Panacibacter ginsenosidivorans: one gene and its partners. The protein of the gene in region 1 interacts with the protein of each later gene in a pairwise test. Links are inferred from orthologs where the notes say so. Each region holds a gene or a part of one and is shown on either strand. Other genes may lie near its edges.

What was found. Proteins that work in one complex are often made in the same cells at the same time.
Region 2: the proteins of rlmB (region 1) and FRZ67_RS01625 interact in binary tests that used the Escherichia coli proteins (3 or more experiments, as listed by UniProt). The link is inferred for Panacibacter ginsenosidivorans from one-to-one orthologs.
Region 3: the proteins of rlmB (region 1) and tsaE interact in binary tests that used the Escherichia coli proteins (3 or more experiments, as listed by UniProt). The link is inferred for Panacibacter ginsenosidivorans from one-to-one orthologs.

What each region holds. Positions count from the first base shown.
Region 1 is NZ_CP042435.1:4,764,087-4,769,910, forward strand. Bases 1,354-4,265 are described here. They hold rlmB (23S rRNA (guanosine(2251)-2'-O)-methyltransferase RlmB), read left to right. Parts: upstream 1,354-2,392; coding sequence 2,393-3,139; downstream 3,140-4,265. Other genes in these bases: FRZ67_RS20255 (T9SS type A sorting domain-containing protein), read left to right, coding at 1,354-2,323; FRZ67_RS20265 (hypothetical protein), read right to left, coding at 3,323-4,084. In the rest of the region: FRZ67_RS20250 (pyridoxal phosphate-dependent aminotransferase), read right to left, coding at 1-805; more of FRZ67_RS20255, read left to right, coding at 1,115-1,353; FRZ67_RS20270 (hydroxymethylglutaryl-CoA lyase), read left to right, coding at 4,357-5,220; FRZ67_RS20275 (GSCFA domain-containing protein), read left to right, coding at 5,220-5,824. UniProt on the Escherichia coli protein: Specifically methylates the ribose of guanosine 2251 in 23S rRNA.
Region 2 is NZ_CP042435.1:408,129-412,518, reverse strand. The notes cover bases 1-2,934. They hold FRZ67_RS01625 (NAD(P)H-hydrate dehydratase), read left to right. Parts: upstream 1-681; coding sequence 682-2,187; downstream 2,188-2,934. Other genes in these bases: FRZ67_RS01620 (class I SAM-dependent methyltransferase), read left to right, coding at 2,457-2,934; FRZ67_RS01630 (3-oxoacyl-ACP synthase III family protein), read left to right, coding at 1-479. Outside these bases: more of FRZ67_RS01620, read left to right, coding at 2,935-3,215; FRZ67_RS01615 (T9SS type B sorting domain-containing protein), read left to right, coding at 3,598-4,390. UniProt on the Escherichia coli protein: Bifunctional enzyme that catalyzes the epimerization of the S- and R-forms of NAD(P)HX and the dehydration of the S-form of NAD(P)HX at the expense of ADP, which is converted to AMP.
Region 3 is NZ_CP042435.1:1,517,133-1,521,372, reverse strand. Bases 1-2,784 are described here. They hold tsaE (tRNA (adenosine(37)-N6)-threonylcarbamoyltransferase complex ATPase subunit type 1 TsaE), read left to right. Parts: upstream 1-1,077; coding sequence 1,078-1,491; downstream 1,492-2,784. Other genes in these bases: FRZ67_RS06285 (alanine dehydrogenase), read left to right, coding at 1,625-2,784; FRZ67_RS06295 (hypothetical protein), read left to right, coding at 736-1,020; FRZ67_RS06300 (T9SS type A sorting domain-containing protein), read left to right, coding at 1-130. In the rest of the region: more of FRZ67_RS06285, read left to right, coding at 2,785-2,839; FRZ67_RS06280 (cupredoxin domain-containing protein), read left to right, coding at 3,234-4,109. UniProt on the Escherichia coli protein: Required for the formation of a threonylcarbamoyl group on adenosine at position 37 (t(6)A37) in tRNAs that read codons beginning with adenine.

The DNA.
Region 1 (5,824 bases):
TAAGTCTTGCCTGCGCAAATTTCATTACTGCATCAAGCAGTGCTTTGTTACGTGTAACCAATGCACCAATACGTCCACCGCAGCAACTGTAGCGTTTACTAATGGTGTCCATCATTACCACATTATCATTTACACCTTCCAACTGCATAGCACTGAAATGCCTGCCTTCATAGCAAAACTCTCTGTATGCCTCGTCAGAGAAAAGATAAAGATCATGTTTAAGAATGATTTCTTTTAGTGTTTGCAGCTCCTGTTCACTATACAAGTAGCCAGTAGGATTATTGGGATTGCAAATAACAATTGCTTTTGTTTTGGATGTGATGGCTTTTTCCACATCAGCAATTGGAGGAAGCGCAAAGCCTGTTTCAATGTATGAAGTAATAGGCACCACATTTACACCTGCAGCTACTGCAAAGCCGTTATAGTTGGCGTAAAAAGGTTCCGGTATAATTACTTCATCACCGGGATCAAGGCATGCCATAAATCCAAACAAGATAGCTTCTGACCCTCCTGTTGTAATAATAATTTGATTATGATCAACCGTAATTCCAACAGATTTATAATAATCTACCAATTTGCGACGGTAGCTTTCATTTCCTGCGCTATGACTGTATTCAAGTATTTTAAATTCAGAATGACGCACTGCATCCAGCACCGCTTTAGGCGTTTCAATATCAGGCTGGCCAATATTCAAATGATATACTTTAATGCCTCTTTTTTTCGCCGCTTCTGCATAAGGAACAAGTTTTCTTATGGGCGAAGGAGGCATTAATTGTCCGCGGTGGCTGATGGATAAATTTGACATAGAGCAAACCTACAGGAAAGCTTTAAAATTGCCAACGAATGTAAGTGTAGTGATTGAAGGATTTTTTAGCCGGGCATTTCTGCTTTTGAAGTCACCCATTGAGTCGCACACCCCATCTTTCTGCTATTAATCCATCGAATCCAAAATCGGGAGCCTGAATTCAATTTTTCGTTCCAGATTATATTTTGCTGATACAGCTTAAAAAGTCTACAAAAAGCGGCTTTAAACGAAAAAATTTCGAAATTATTACCACATAGTGTAAATTAGCACTGCTAATTCTTTTACATTGCACCTGAAAACTATTAAACTATGAGAACGTTTTACCTAATCCCAAGCTTACTTAGTGCGTTTTGTCTTACTTACGCCGGCGATTCTACAGCTCAGAAAAGTAACGCGTTTGCCGTTACCGGATCTACAAAAGGAGACATCACCTGGTCAACAGTAAGGCAGATTGATCTATCAACTGGTTTAGAACTGAGAAGTATTTATTCTCCCAAAGATAAACCTGCAATTCTGGACGCTATGAGTGGAACACGCGTTAACGGAGCAGCTACAGCACCAACAGAAACATTGGTGGCAGCTACAGCATATGATTCAAAAACCAATCGTTTATTCTTTACACCGATGCATAGTAATGAGCTCAGATATTTTGATCTGAGCAAAGGAACCAATGCAGTTTATTATGTTGGTAATACGGCTTTAAAATCATTTGAAGAAAAAAGTGAAGCAGATGTAATTACAAGAATGTGTTTTGGCGCTGATGGCTATGGTTATGCATTAACCAATGATGCTAACCACCTTATACGGTTTACTTCAGGCAGCAAAATAACAATCTCTGATCTTGGTTCTGTAAAAGATGGCGAGGATAATGAAAATATTTCTATTCGTAATCTTTGTACAAGCTGGGGTGGCGATATGATCGCTGATGCAATGGGTAATCTGTATGTTATCAGCATGAAAAAAAACGTATTTAAAATAAATCCGCAGACTATGGTTGCAGATTATATAGGGGCCATTGATAATATGCCTGCTGATTATACAATCAATGGTGCAGCTGTTGATGATAAAGGCAAAGTAGTTGTAAGTAGTGCTACAAGAACAGATAACTATTATAGTGTTGATCTTTCTACATTGCAGGCAAGTGCGGTTCCAAAAAAAGGCAATGATGTATATAACGCATCTGACCTTGCCAGCGGGCATCTTGCTTATGAAGATGTTTCAGATGCAAAGGTTAATCCTGCTGTGAATGTTACCGGCAATAGTGCAGTGAGTGTATATCCGAATCCTGTTATCACCAGAAGTTTCCAGGTTGCTTTTGATAAAGTATCTACAGCTACACAAACCATTCAGCTTAGCACTGTTTCAGGTGGTAGTGTACTTACAAAAGTTATCAATGTAAGCGCAAAATCAATTACACAAATTACTTTACCGGCTTCTGTACGTAGTGGAGTATATATTATAAAAGTGAGCGATGGTACAGGCAAAGTAACTTATTCAGGTAAGGTCGTTGTTTACTAATTTGTTTTCTATAGGTTAAGATAGATAAAGTCCCGCCAATTCGGCGGGACTTTATATTTTCGCATACTTATGTTTCAATCAAAGAAGAATATTATTGCCGGTCGCAATCCTGTAACTGAGGCATTGAAAAACGGACAAACCATTGATAAAATAATAATGTTTAAAAACGCATCGGGCGATAGTATACAGGAGATAAGAAAGCTTGCCAAAGAATTGAATGTGCCGGTACAATATGTTCCCAATGAAAAACTGAATAGTTTAACCAATGTGCAGCATCAGGGTGTTATAGCGTATAAATCAAGTGTGGTTTACCAGGATCTGCAGCAGGTGATAGACTGGATAAATGAAAAAGGTGAAACTATTTTATTTATCATGCTGGATGGCATAACTGATGTAAGAAATATTGGCGCCATTGCAAGAAGCGCGGTTTGCTGTGGAGCGCAGGCAATCATTGTTCCGGACAAAGGTGTTGGTGCAATGAATGAAGACGCTATGAAGAGCAGCGCAGGTGCACTGGAGCGTATACAAATATGTCGCGTAAACAGTTTGCTAAAAGCTGTTGATACGTTACATCTTAATGGCATAAAAGTTTTTACGAGTGAAATGAAAGCAGCAAAGAAAATCTTTGAGATAGACCTTACAGACCCTTGCTGCATTATTATGGGTAACGAGGAGAAAGGCGTACAGCCTTACATGAGCAAGGCTGCAGACGAACATTTCACAATACCTATGAAGGGTGGGTTTGATTCATTTAATGTATCTGTAGCGGCGGGGATTATTTTATATGAGACAATGAAGCAGCGTGGAGGTAAATAGATTTTTTAGCTTCTTATTTTGTAAGTATTATACTAAGATTTTGAATTACTTTAAGCATTGTTGTGTCACTCACTTGTGCTTTTTTTCCTGGCTCAGCAATGAACAAAACGTACAAGAGTGCGACGCAACGAAAGTCTCATTGGTAATAAAAGCCGGGCTTATAATGTATTGCCAGTTCGTTTATTAAAATTTGATTCCTGCCGAAACAGTTATGCTGCTATAAAAATTATTTATTTTAACAGAAGGAAAATCAAAGTTGGTCTCTTTACCAGAAACTGCGCTGGCCTTAACGGGAGAAAACATAATGAAATCGGATCTCAAATCCATAAAATATACAGGCTTATTTACGAAACGCCACAGACCCGTTACTGTAAGGCCTGGCTGTATATGTGTATGGCTAATCGATGAGGTATTTGAAGTATAATTGTATATATCATTAGATGATGAACGTTGGGTTATATCAAGTTTATACAATGCCATTACCGGGCCGATACCAATACCTGAGTTTTTCTTTGTATTATTAAGTATATATGTAGCAGAAAGGGCAGTTACCCGACTGCTGAAGTTTATGTAATGGTCTTCTTCAATATTCGCATTATCGTAACCTTTAACTTCACCTTTATGAAGAAGACTTACATTTATTTCAAGTGTTGTATTTTTTGTTAATTCCCGCCCATACCTGATACGACCTTTTATATTGCTGCCGCTGGAAATCATTGGATAGTAAGTTTTGCTGTCAATTACAATACCATAGAATTCCAGGTTGAAAATACTCAAATCTCCAAAACCATTTTTTTTAAACTCATTTGCAATTTGTTTTGAGGGTCCACCGAAGAAATAACCGGTTTCTATACTTGCGTAATTTTTTTGTGCGTTTACTTTTGAGCTGGCTAATATTAATAAGATGCATGCTATAATAGTGCGGGAATTGAATATCTTCTTCATAATTGTAAGTTTTAAGCTGACAGAATTGATTGATGGTATAAAAGTAGAACCGTGCAAAGCTGATAGCTAATTGAATACTGCATGTATAGCCATGTGTTTTGCGAAAAACAATTATTAAAGAATTTTTTTAGCCTTTTATATGGTAAAATGCAAATTGAATAAGCTTAGTAATTGTTGCAAACGCAAATCTTACCATTATTAAATTCAAGGATTTCAAACTTTCCTGTGCTATTTTATCTAAACACATCAAAGCATGTTATTTTTACAACCCTATGCAGGATGTAAAGTATATAAAACTGGTTGAGTGTCCACGGGATGCCATGCAAGGCTGGCTGCATTTTATTCCAACGCAACAAAAGGTCGCTTATATAAATGCATTACTCAATGTTGGCTTTGATACCATTGATTTTGGCAGTTTTGTTTCTCCAAAAGCTATTCCTCAAATGGCAGACACAAAAGAAGTATTGAACGGTTTGCAATTGAGAAGCAGCAAAACAAAGCTTCTCGCTATTGTTGCTAATATGCGTGGTGCGGAAGAAGCTGTTTTATTTGATGCAATTGATTATCTGGGCTTTCCTTTTTCTATTTCACCAACATTCCAACTCCGCAATACGAATAGTACTATTGAAGAAAGCTTCAGCAGGGTAGAAGAGATACAAAACCTCTGTATTAAAAATAAAAAGCAGCTGGTTATTTATTTAAGTATGGGCTTTGGAAACCCATACGGTGATGTTTACAACGAAAGTATTTTAACGCATTGGGCTGCTGAAATCGCAAAGCTTGATGTAAAGATCATCTCTCTTGCAGATACAGTGGGTGTTGCCACGCCACAACAAATAAGCGCAGCATTAAATGTTTTGATCCCGCTTTACAAAGACATAGAATTTGGCGTACACCTGCATTCTGCTCCCTTAAATATTTGCAATAAATTACAGGCAGCAGTTGATGCAGGTTGCAAAAGATTTGACGGAGCCTTAAAAGGCATTGGTGGTTGCCCTATGGCGCAGGACGATCTTGTAGGTAATATGCCTACAGAATTAATGATTTCTTTTTTTGAACAGCAACATTTACTTGCCGGTTTAAATAATGATGCCTTACAGTATTGTTTACAACTTGCCAATAAAATATTTGTATAATGAAGTTATTAGCTGATATAAATATTAAACAATTACAACCACCAATAACTTATACAGATAAATTATTGCTCACAGGCTCCTGTTTTACCGAGCATATCGGTAATTATCTTATGGATGTAAAATTTAATGTGCTGCAAAATCCAAATGGTATTTTGTTTGATCCGTTAAGTGTTTGTAACAGTCTTGTTTCGTACATACACAATAAACAGTATACGGAAAATGATCTTTTTTACCTTAATGAAAGTTGGCATAGCTGGCACCATCACAGCAGATTTTCTAACCCGGATAAACCGGAATGTCTGCGATTGATAAATGCATCACAGACTTCAGCACATGATTTTATAAAGGAAGCCAACTGGCTAATAATTACATTAGGATCTTCGTTCAGTTATAAACTTGTGAACACATCAATGCATGTGGCTAACTGTCACAAAGCCCCTTCACAGATGTTCATCAAACATCTTTGTACAATTGAAGAAACTGTTACGGCCCTTGATGGCACTATTCATCAGCTTTTTCATTTTAATAAGGCACTGAAAATTATTTTCACTATTAGTCCTGTTCGTCATTTGCGTGATGGAGTTGTGGAGAATAACCGCAGCAA
Region 2 (4,390 bases), 4.4 Mb from region 1 along the record:
GAGCAGAAGTACTTAGTATGATAAACCCCGGCTTTCATGGTGGTTGTTATAATGCAGAAAAAAAACCACAGCAGCCCGCTAAGCCTTATGGTAATATGTTTATTACGCCGGATCGTATCAGGCAGGATGATTTTTATCCATTCATGGATGGGCAGTCTGTATTCAAAAAAGCAGTAGAAAAATTTCCGGAAGTAATCCAGGAAGCACTGCAGGCTAATGGTTATAAAGCAAATGATATTAATATGCTTATACCACACCAGGCTAACCTGCGCATCAGCCAGTTTGTACAGCATAAATTACAGTTACGGGACGACCAGGTGTATAATAACATTCAGCGCTATGGCAATACCACTGCGGCTTCCATACCCATTGCATTGTATGAAGCATGGCAGGAAGGTAAAATAAAAGAGGGTAATCTTGTTTGTCTTGCCGCATTTGGAAGTGGCTATACATGGGGCAGTGCATTAATAAGATGGTGAATTAATTAGGGATTTCAGATTTTTGCTCTCAAAATGTTTGAGCCAACCTTTTGTAATGCTGATAAACATCGTTGCGTCGCACTCTTGTACAATTTATCAATATTCAACTTTACCAGCCAGCTCTGTAAAGTATCCTGACTACGCAGTATTATACAAAAAGTATCCCGACTTTTAATTTGCTTCCTGTAATTTTATTGTCACTATGAAATTGTTATCCCCACAGCAGATACATGAATGGGATGCTTATACTATCGAACATGAGCCTATCGCTTCAATTGACCTGATGGAACGTGCAGCAAGGCGTTGCACTGATTTTATTATAGAACATAATTTTAAACATCAGCAAATACTTATTTTCTGTGGCAAAGGCAATAACGGCGGTGACGGTCTTGCAATTGCAAGGCAACTCATTGAAGCAGGTTTATCTCCTGTAGTTTATATACTTGAGTTTGGAGCAAAAGGTACCGATGATTTTCAAACTAACCTGCACAAACTACACCAGCTTACTACAGCTATTCATTTTATACAAGCCGCAGAATTTTTTCCTGTCATTGATAAGCACAAAGATCTTGTTATTGACGCATTGTTTGGGAGTGGACTTAACCGTCCATTACAAGAATTAAGTGCAGCACTTGTAGATCATATCAATAATGCCGGCGTAACTGTTATAGCCATTGATGTACCAAGCGGCATGTTTATAGATAAAAGTTCAAAAGATAATATTGTAATAAAAGCAAAATATACACTTACTTTCCAGGCATTAAAACTTTGTTTTATTGTAGCTGAAAATGCTCCCTGTTTTGGAGAAGTACATGTTTTAGATATAGGTTTAATCAATTCTTTTTTACAAACTATAAAAACTTACACACTTGTTACAAAACAATTAATAACAACACAGTTAATTCAAAGAAACGCGTTTGCACATAAAGGAACTTATGGCCATGCTTTGTTGATTGCAGGTAACAAGGGAAAAATGGGTGCTGCAATCCTTGCAGCCAAAGCTTGTTTAAGAAGCGGTGCAGGATTGGTAACAATAAACACAAATGAAAATTATTTCACTGCTGTGCATGCAGCATTGCCTGAAGCAATGTGCATAGACAGAAGTGAAAACATTGATCATTCAATTTATAAATCAGCAGGTATTGGCCCGGGTATTGGTGTAAATGATGAAAGTGCGATAGTAGTTGCTGCAACACTTACACAGTTTACTAAACCAATGGTTATAGATGCAGATGCATTGAATATAATTGCTGCCAATGAAGGCTGGTTGAATAATGTTCCTGCAGGCTCAATCATTACACCTCACCCTAAAGAATTCGAAAGGTTATTTGGCAAGTGTGCAGATGATTTTGAACGTATTGAAAAAGTGATGGCATTATCGATACAATACCCTTTCACCATTGTACTGAAGGGACACCATACAATGATAGCTTCAAAGGGCGAAGCATGGTTTAATACTACAGGCAACCCCGGTATGGCAAAGGGTGGTAGCGGAGATGTACTAACGGGCATGCTTTCGGCTTTACTTGCACAAGGTTATGACCCTCTGCAGTCTGCACTTACAGGTGTTTACCTACATGGACTTGCAGCTGATATTGCAATAAAAAACATAGCACAGGTATCTATGCTTGCTACAGATATTATTGATCATATATCCGATGCTATATTAAGTCTCCAGGAAACGGACGACACATCTTTGTCTTTTTAATTTTTGTTTACAGGCTTTAGATCATTGGGCATCGCCTGTTGTGTCACTCACTTGTACATTTAAGGCAGTTGTCAGCTTTTGGGTATCAGCCTTCAGTAAATCAAACATATTTGACTGAGGCCTGGCAAGAATTTATAACGGCATTACTGTTTTCAAACGTTTGTGTGAAATACCTAAGCATATCTCATTGACGGAATTCTATTACAACAAATGGTTGATTTCCTTTATTTACCTATTTTAGAGCATTCAGTAATACATCAATTTTAGTGATGAATAAAAATCTTCGCAAACTAAAACGCACAATCCATCCAAAATCATTGCAAAAAATGATCTTGCGTTTTACGATGAAAGGTAATACTGTGGAGTGTCCTTGTTGCGGTTCTAAGTTTATAACATTTTTGCCTGCAGGTATTCAGAAACGTGCTAATGCCGCTTGTCCAAAATGCGGATCACTTGAAAGACATAGAAATTTATGGCTCTACTTTAAAGAGAACCCTGAGTTATTTAAAAATCATACAAAGTTGTTACATGCTGCGCCGGAAAAAATATTCAGCCAGTATTTTTTATCAAGGCCTCACATTGAATACACGGCAATTGATCTCGAACCTGATGCGTATGATTATACGGTAAAGACCATTGCTATGGATCTTACCGATCTTAAATTTGAAGACAAGAGTTTTGATATGATCATCTGTAGTCATGTGCTGGAACATATACCAAACGATGGTAAGGCCATGCGTGAAATGCATCGCGTGTTGAAACAGGATGGATGGGCTATCATCAATGTGCCGGTTCACCAGGAGAGAGCAACAACATTTGAAGATTTAACCATTAATGACCCCAAAAAGCAACTCGAACTTTTTGGTCAGCCAGATCATGTAAGAATTTACGGAAGAGATTATGTAGATCGTTTGCAGCAGGCAGGTTTTAAAGTTGAGGTGGTTAACTGGCCTTCGCATTATGATCATAATACCAGGTTCAAATTTGGTTTGAAAGAAAATGAAATTATTTATTTGTGCAGGAAGTAATTTTTGGTTGTAAACAGTAGCGCTTCGTGGCATCTTCTGTTGTGTTACTCACTTGTACGTTTGGAACAATGATCGTTATCCCTCCTTATATATCGTATTGCTGCGTTCTCTTACAAAAGTAAAAGTGTGCGACGCAACGAAAGCATAATCTATGTAGAACAACCGGGTACATATTTAAAATAACCTAGTTGAAAATAAAAATTTATTGTGCATTCTTAATTCAATATAATCAGGTAGTTATCATCAGGAACAAAATATTTTTTTTGGGGGGCTTATGAAGTCCTTAAATGAATTTTAATACGTTAAAGCACCATTTGTTATATAATTTGTCGATATTGCATTCGCTTTTGAAAAGCATCCGTAAATCCTAAATTCCATACCCTTGAGTCCTAGTAAATCCTCCATTGTTTTAGTACGGTTTTTTATTACCGTTCTTTTTTTATCTCCACTGCTTGTTTCTAACGCCCAATGTTACAAGGAGTTCAAATATGCATTAGGTACTAATGGCGACGCTGAAGCATATGATATTGTTGATGCCGGTAACAGTAATTTCTTTGTAATAGGTACTACCGTTGAAGATGCTACCGGAAAGAATATATTGGTAACCAAAATGAGCGCAGGAGGAGCAATCTTATGGAGCAGAACATATGGTGGGGCCGGTACAGAAGTTGTGCGTAAAGCAAGCAGAACAACAGATAACGGTTTACTGATTGCCGGATCTACGGGTTCCTTCTCTAATGCCAAGGGTGATATTATGTGTATGAAGATAAATGAGGACGGTACCTTGTTATGGCTTAGGAGGTTTGGTTCAAATGCGATCAATGGCGACCTTGGAATGGATATTATTGAAACAAGTGGCGGTGGGTATGCCCTTGCAGGGGCTACTAACAGCTCTGGACTAAATGCTCATATGGCTGTTATAAAACTTAACCAGGCCGCTAACATTGTATGGAGCAAAAGTTTTGATTGTGGCTTTAAAGCAAATGGAATAGGTGTAACAGATAATGGTACCAGTTTAATGGTTACTGCGGATATACAACAATCAGGCGCAGACGCAGATGGTATTATTACGGAGCTTAACAAAGGGAATGGGCAATTTATAAAAGCAGTAAAGCTTCATCCACTAACCGGGGGATTATCCAGTCCTTATATATCAAAAGATATTGCCAATGGCG
Region 3 (4,240 bases), 3.2 Mb from region 1 along the record:
ATACCAGATAAAAGGCAGTATTACAGACACATATAAATTTGGAAACAATTTTGCTTCCGGAATGTACATTGTAAGAGTAATGCAGGGTTTAAAGACACAAACTGTAAAGGTGATAAAGACAAAAGGATAGGGATAAAACACAAATACTTTCTTTCAAGGGCCATCAGAAAAAGATGGCTCTTTTTCTTTTTAACCAAGGTGTTATTGACGACGTTATTTATGATTGATTTTGAATGTGTTTATTATTTATTTAGACTGAACAATAAACTAATGAGCAACAGCAGTTATGCTGCTTCCCTGTGTGATTTTATAGTGCTCCTCAGCAGGTTCATCGACTGTGTACCAGGCGCAGTTCTTTCTGATTAAGCATGAAAAATAAGCTGGAATAATCATCTGAAGTTCGTAAAGTATAAAGTAATAGCTTACTTAAAACAGAGTGAAGCAAATCGGAATTTCAGTGGTTTAAAAAATGGTGTTTTTCACTGATCAGCAACGGTGTTTCCAGATAATAACAATTCGGGATTGGGTATTGAAAAAAGGACAGTGCAATACTACAGCGGCTCCAACTTTTAAAAAAGGTGATTTTTCACATAAGATGATGTGATTTTTCACACAAATGGATGTGATTTTTCACGGCACACTTTTTTTACTGAATATTTTTATAAGCATACATAAGCCTTTTTCTCTTCAAGGCCGATTCGGCTGTGGTTTTCTTATTTTTGAAGAAAGCTTTCTATGCAATTCGAAATCTTTCAGCAAAGTATAAAAGATAACAAACTGCCCCGAGGCATCTCTGTTTACCTGCAGTCTATGTGGTATGATGGAAACGCTAACTGGCACAAAGCCCATAGAATGGTTGATAACCTGGAAGACAGCACTGCCTGTTGGGTTCATGCTTACCTGCACCGTAAAGAAGGTGATATAGGGAACGCAGATTACTGGTACAGAAAAGCAGGCAGGCTAAGGCCTGAGGTTACTTTGCAACAGGAATGGGAAATCATTGTAAAAGCGCTGTTATAAAAATTTTATTGCTTTTGTGCGGTTGCTTCTCTGCTGTTTATGCAGCATCTTTGCAGGATGGAAATTGTGTTTACCCTCAATGAAATAAAAGTGGCAGCAGGAAAATGCTGGCAGCAACATCAATCCAAAAAAATATGGGCATTTCATGGCGCAATGGGCGCAGGTAAAACAACTTTTGTGCATGCATTGTGTGATGTGCTGGAAGTAAAAGACGTAATAAGCAGCCCTACATTTGCTATTATCAATGAATATAAAAGCCCTGTTGCAGGAATTATTTATCACATGGATTGGTACAGGCTAAAAGATGAAGAAGAGGCTATAAATGCGGGTATTGAAGACAGTTTATTAAGTGGCAATCTTAGCCTGATAGAATGGCCGGATAAAGCGGCTGGTCTGCTGCCGGATGATACCTTGCATATACACATTGAAACGATTAATAATAATACAAGAAGACTGTACACTGAAACTTAGGCCGCCCAATGATTAGAAAGATAAAGTGCTTGCGACGCAACAGGTGCTCCCCTGAAAAACCGCAGCCTGTATTATAAATTTCCTATCGTTAAATTCTTTAATTTTACTTTCACTGCAAACACAAACCATTTCAATGGCTACATCAAAACCTATTGTAAGTACCTCTTTCAGTTACGAAACATTAGAAGAAACACTGGATATAAAATCAAAACGTGCAAGTCTGCATATTGGTATTCCCAAAGAAACGGCTTTCCAGGAAAACCGTGTAGCGCTTATACCCGATGCCGTGGGCGTTTTGGTTGACAATGGTCATGAAGTGATTGTTGAAACAACTGCAGGTGAAGGCAGCAAATACAGTGATAAAGATTTCAGTGAAGCGGGTGCACGTATTGCTTATGATAAAGCAGAAGTTTATAAAGCACCCATATTAATTAAAAGTGCACCGGTAATAGAGCAGGATCTTCCGCACCTGCAAATGAACCAAACCATTATTTCGCCAATACATCTTTCTATACTACAAAAAAACATCATTGAGCAAATGATGGCAAAACGTATTACTGCACTTGGCTTTGAAAATTTAAAAGACGACAGTGGCACCTATCCTATCGTTAGAAGTATGAGTGAAATTGCCGGAAGCGCTGTGATGCTTATTGCAGGGCAGTATCTTGGCAGCCCTAATAGTGGCAAAGGCGTATTACTTGGTGGTATCAGTGGCATACCACCAACAAAAGTTATTATTATCGGCGCCGGCGTGGTGGGCGAGTTTGCAACAAGAACTGCATTAGCAATGGGTGCCTCAGTGAAAGTATTTGACAATAATGTTTACCGTTTAAAACGGTTACAGAATAATCTTGGTGTACGTGTATGGACCAGCGTAATGGAGCCCCGCATTCTTGCAAAGCAACTTAAGACCTGCGAAGTTGCAGTAGGTGCATTAAGCAATGAAAATGGCCGCAGCCCGATCGTTGTAACAGAAGAAATGGTAATGGCTATGCGCCCCGGTAGTATTATTATTGATGTAAGTATAGATCGTGGCGGATGTTTTGAAACAAGTGAGATAACCACACATCAACATCCTACATTTGAAAAGCATGGTGTTATTCATTATTGCGTCCCTAATATTCCCAGTGGTTTTGCAAGGACTGCCAGTCATGCTATCAGCAATGTTTTAATGCCGCTTTTGCTAGATGCCAGTGACGAAGGAGGTCTTGACGAAATGGTCTGGCACAATTTTAATTTACGTCATGGTGTGTATATGTATAAAGGCCACCTTACCAATTTTTATATCAGCCAGCGTTTTGATCTTAAATTTACAGACCTCAACCTGCTTATTGCCAGCAGAAGATAAATCATTTCATTTTTTTAGCCAGGCTTACGAAAATATTTTGATGCATTCGTTGCGTCGCACACTTGTACGTTCATAATACTCTTCAGCCTTTTCACATACAATCTTGTTCAGCATTGGATTTTACCTGTTCAGCAGGATAATTTTTTTATGAGATATAATTAATTATAAATTTCCTAATCTTTATAATTAGCCAGTTATAAAGTACCATAACTAACCAAGTCCCCTGCAAAACCACTGTTTTAATTTCAGCGAATAAGCAATGCATTTGTAATAAAGAATTAAGCGCTACATAAGAATAATATTTCTTTACGGTAAGTGTTGTTGCCAATGCTGTTTTTTATCCAAGCCTGTTTTTTCTGTGCCTCATTAATAAAATCTAAAAAAAACTTACATCATGAAAAAATTTACCCTTTTTACTGCATTTATAATATGCAGTTTTTCTGTTATCAACGCAACCATTATCACGGTAAAGGTTTCAGATTTTCAGTTTAAACCAGCTACTGTAAATGCCAAAGTAGGAGATACCATACGCTGGCTTTGGAAAAATGGTATTCATACAACCACATCTGTTACGATACCTGCAGGTGCCACAGCATGGAACAGACCTGTAGATTCTGCGCACAGAAATTTCCGGTACCGTTTAAAGGTAGCGGGTAAATATACTTACCAATGTACATTTCATTTTACCGTAATGAAAGGAACCCTCAATATTACTTCAGCATTGGATGCAGGACTAAATGATTTCGTTGTTAGCGGTGATGATTTAAAAGCTTTGCTAAGCTGGAAAACAAATACATCAAAGGATGTTGCTTATTTTTCCGTGCAAAGAAGCACAGATGGTGATAATTTCAGAGAGATACAGAGAATAATGCCATCACCAGGAAACCTGTACAGCATTGCAGATAATACAGCCACAGCAAAATATACTTACTATCAGCTTCAGATGGTTGATACAAAAGGAAATATAGAGTACACAGATATACAAATGCATACACGCAATATTGCGTTAGATAAGATAGTCACGAGCCTGAGCCCAAATCCAATCACCAGGCCGGGTCATTTAATGATTCAGTTCAATTCGGATATAGAAGGCAGTATGCGGGTTCAGCTATTTGGACCTGACGGACGGCTCATCAAAGAGCAGAACATGTCTGCCTCAAAAGGCATCAATAACGGACATTTTCACATGGGTGATCTTTCACCGGGATCATATTATATTCTTTGCACTTTGGGTACGAGGACGGAAAAACACACAGTGATAATGAAATAAAGAAAATGGGTCAGATAAAATGCAAAAAGCCGCTGGTTTCTACCAATGGCTTTTTTGTTTTAATAATCACCTGTAATTAATTGCCGGTAATCATCATCTTTAAAACAAATCAAAAATTCCTGTAGTTTTAT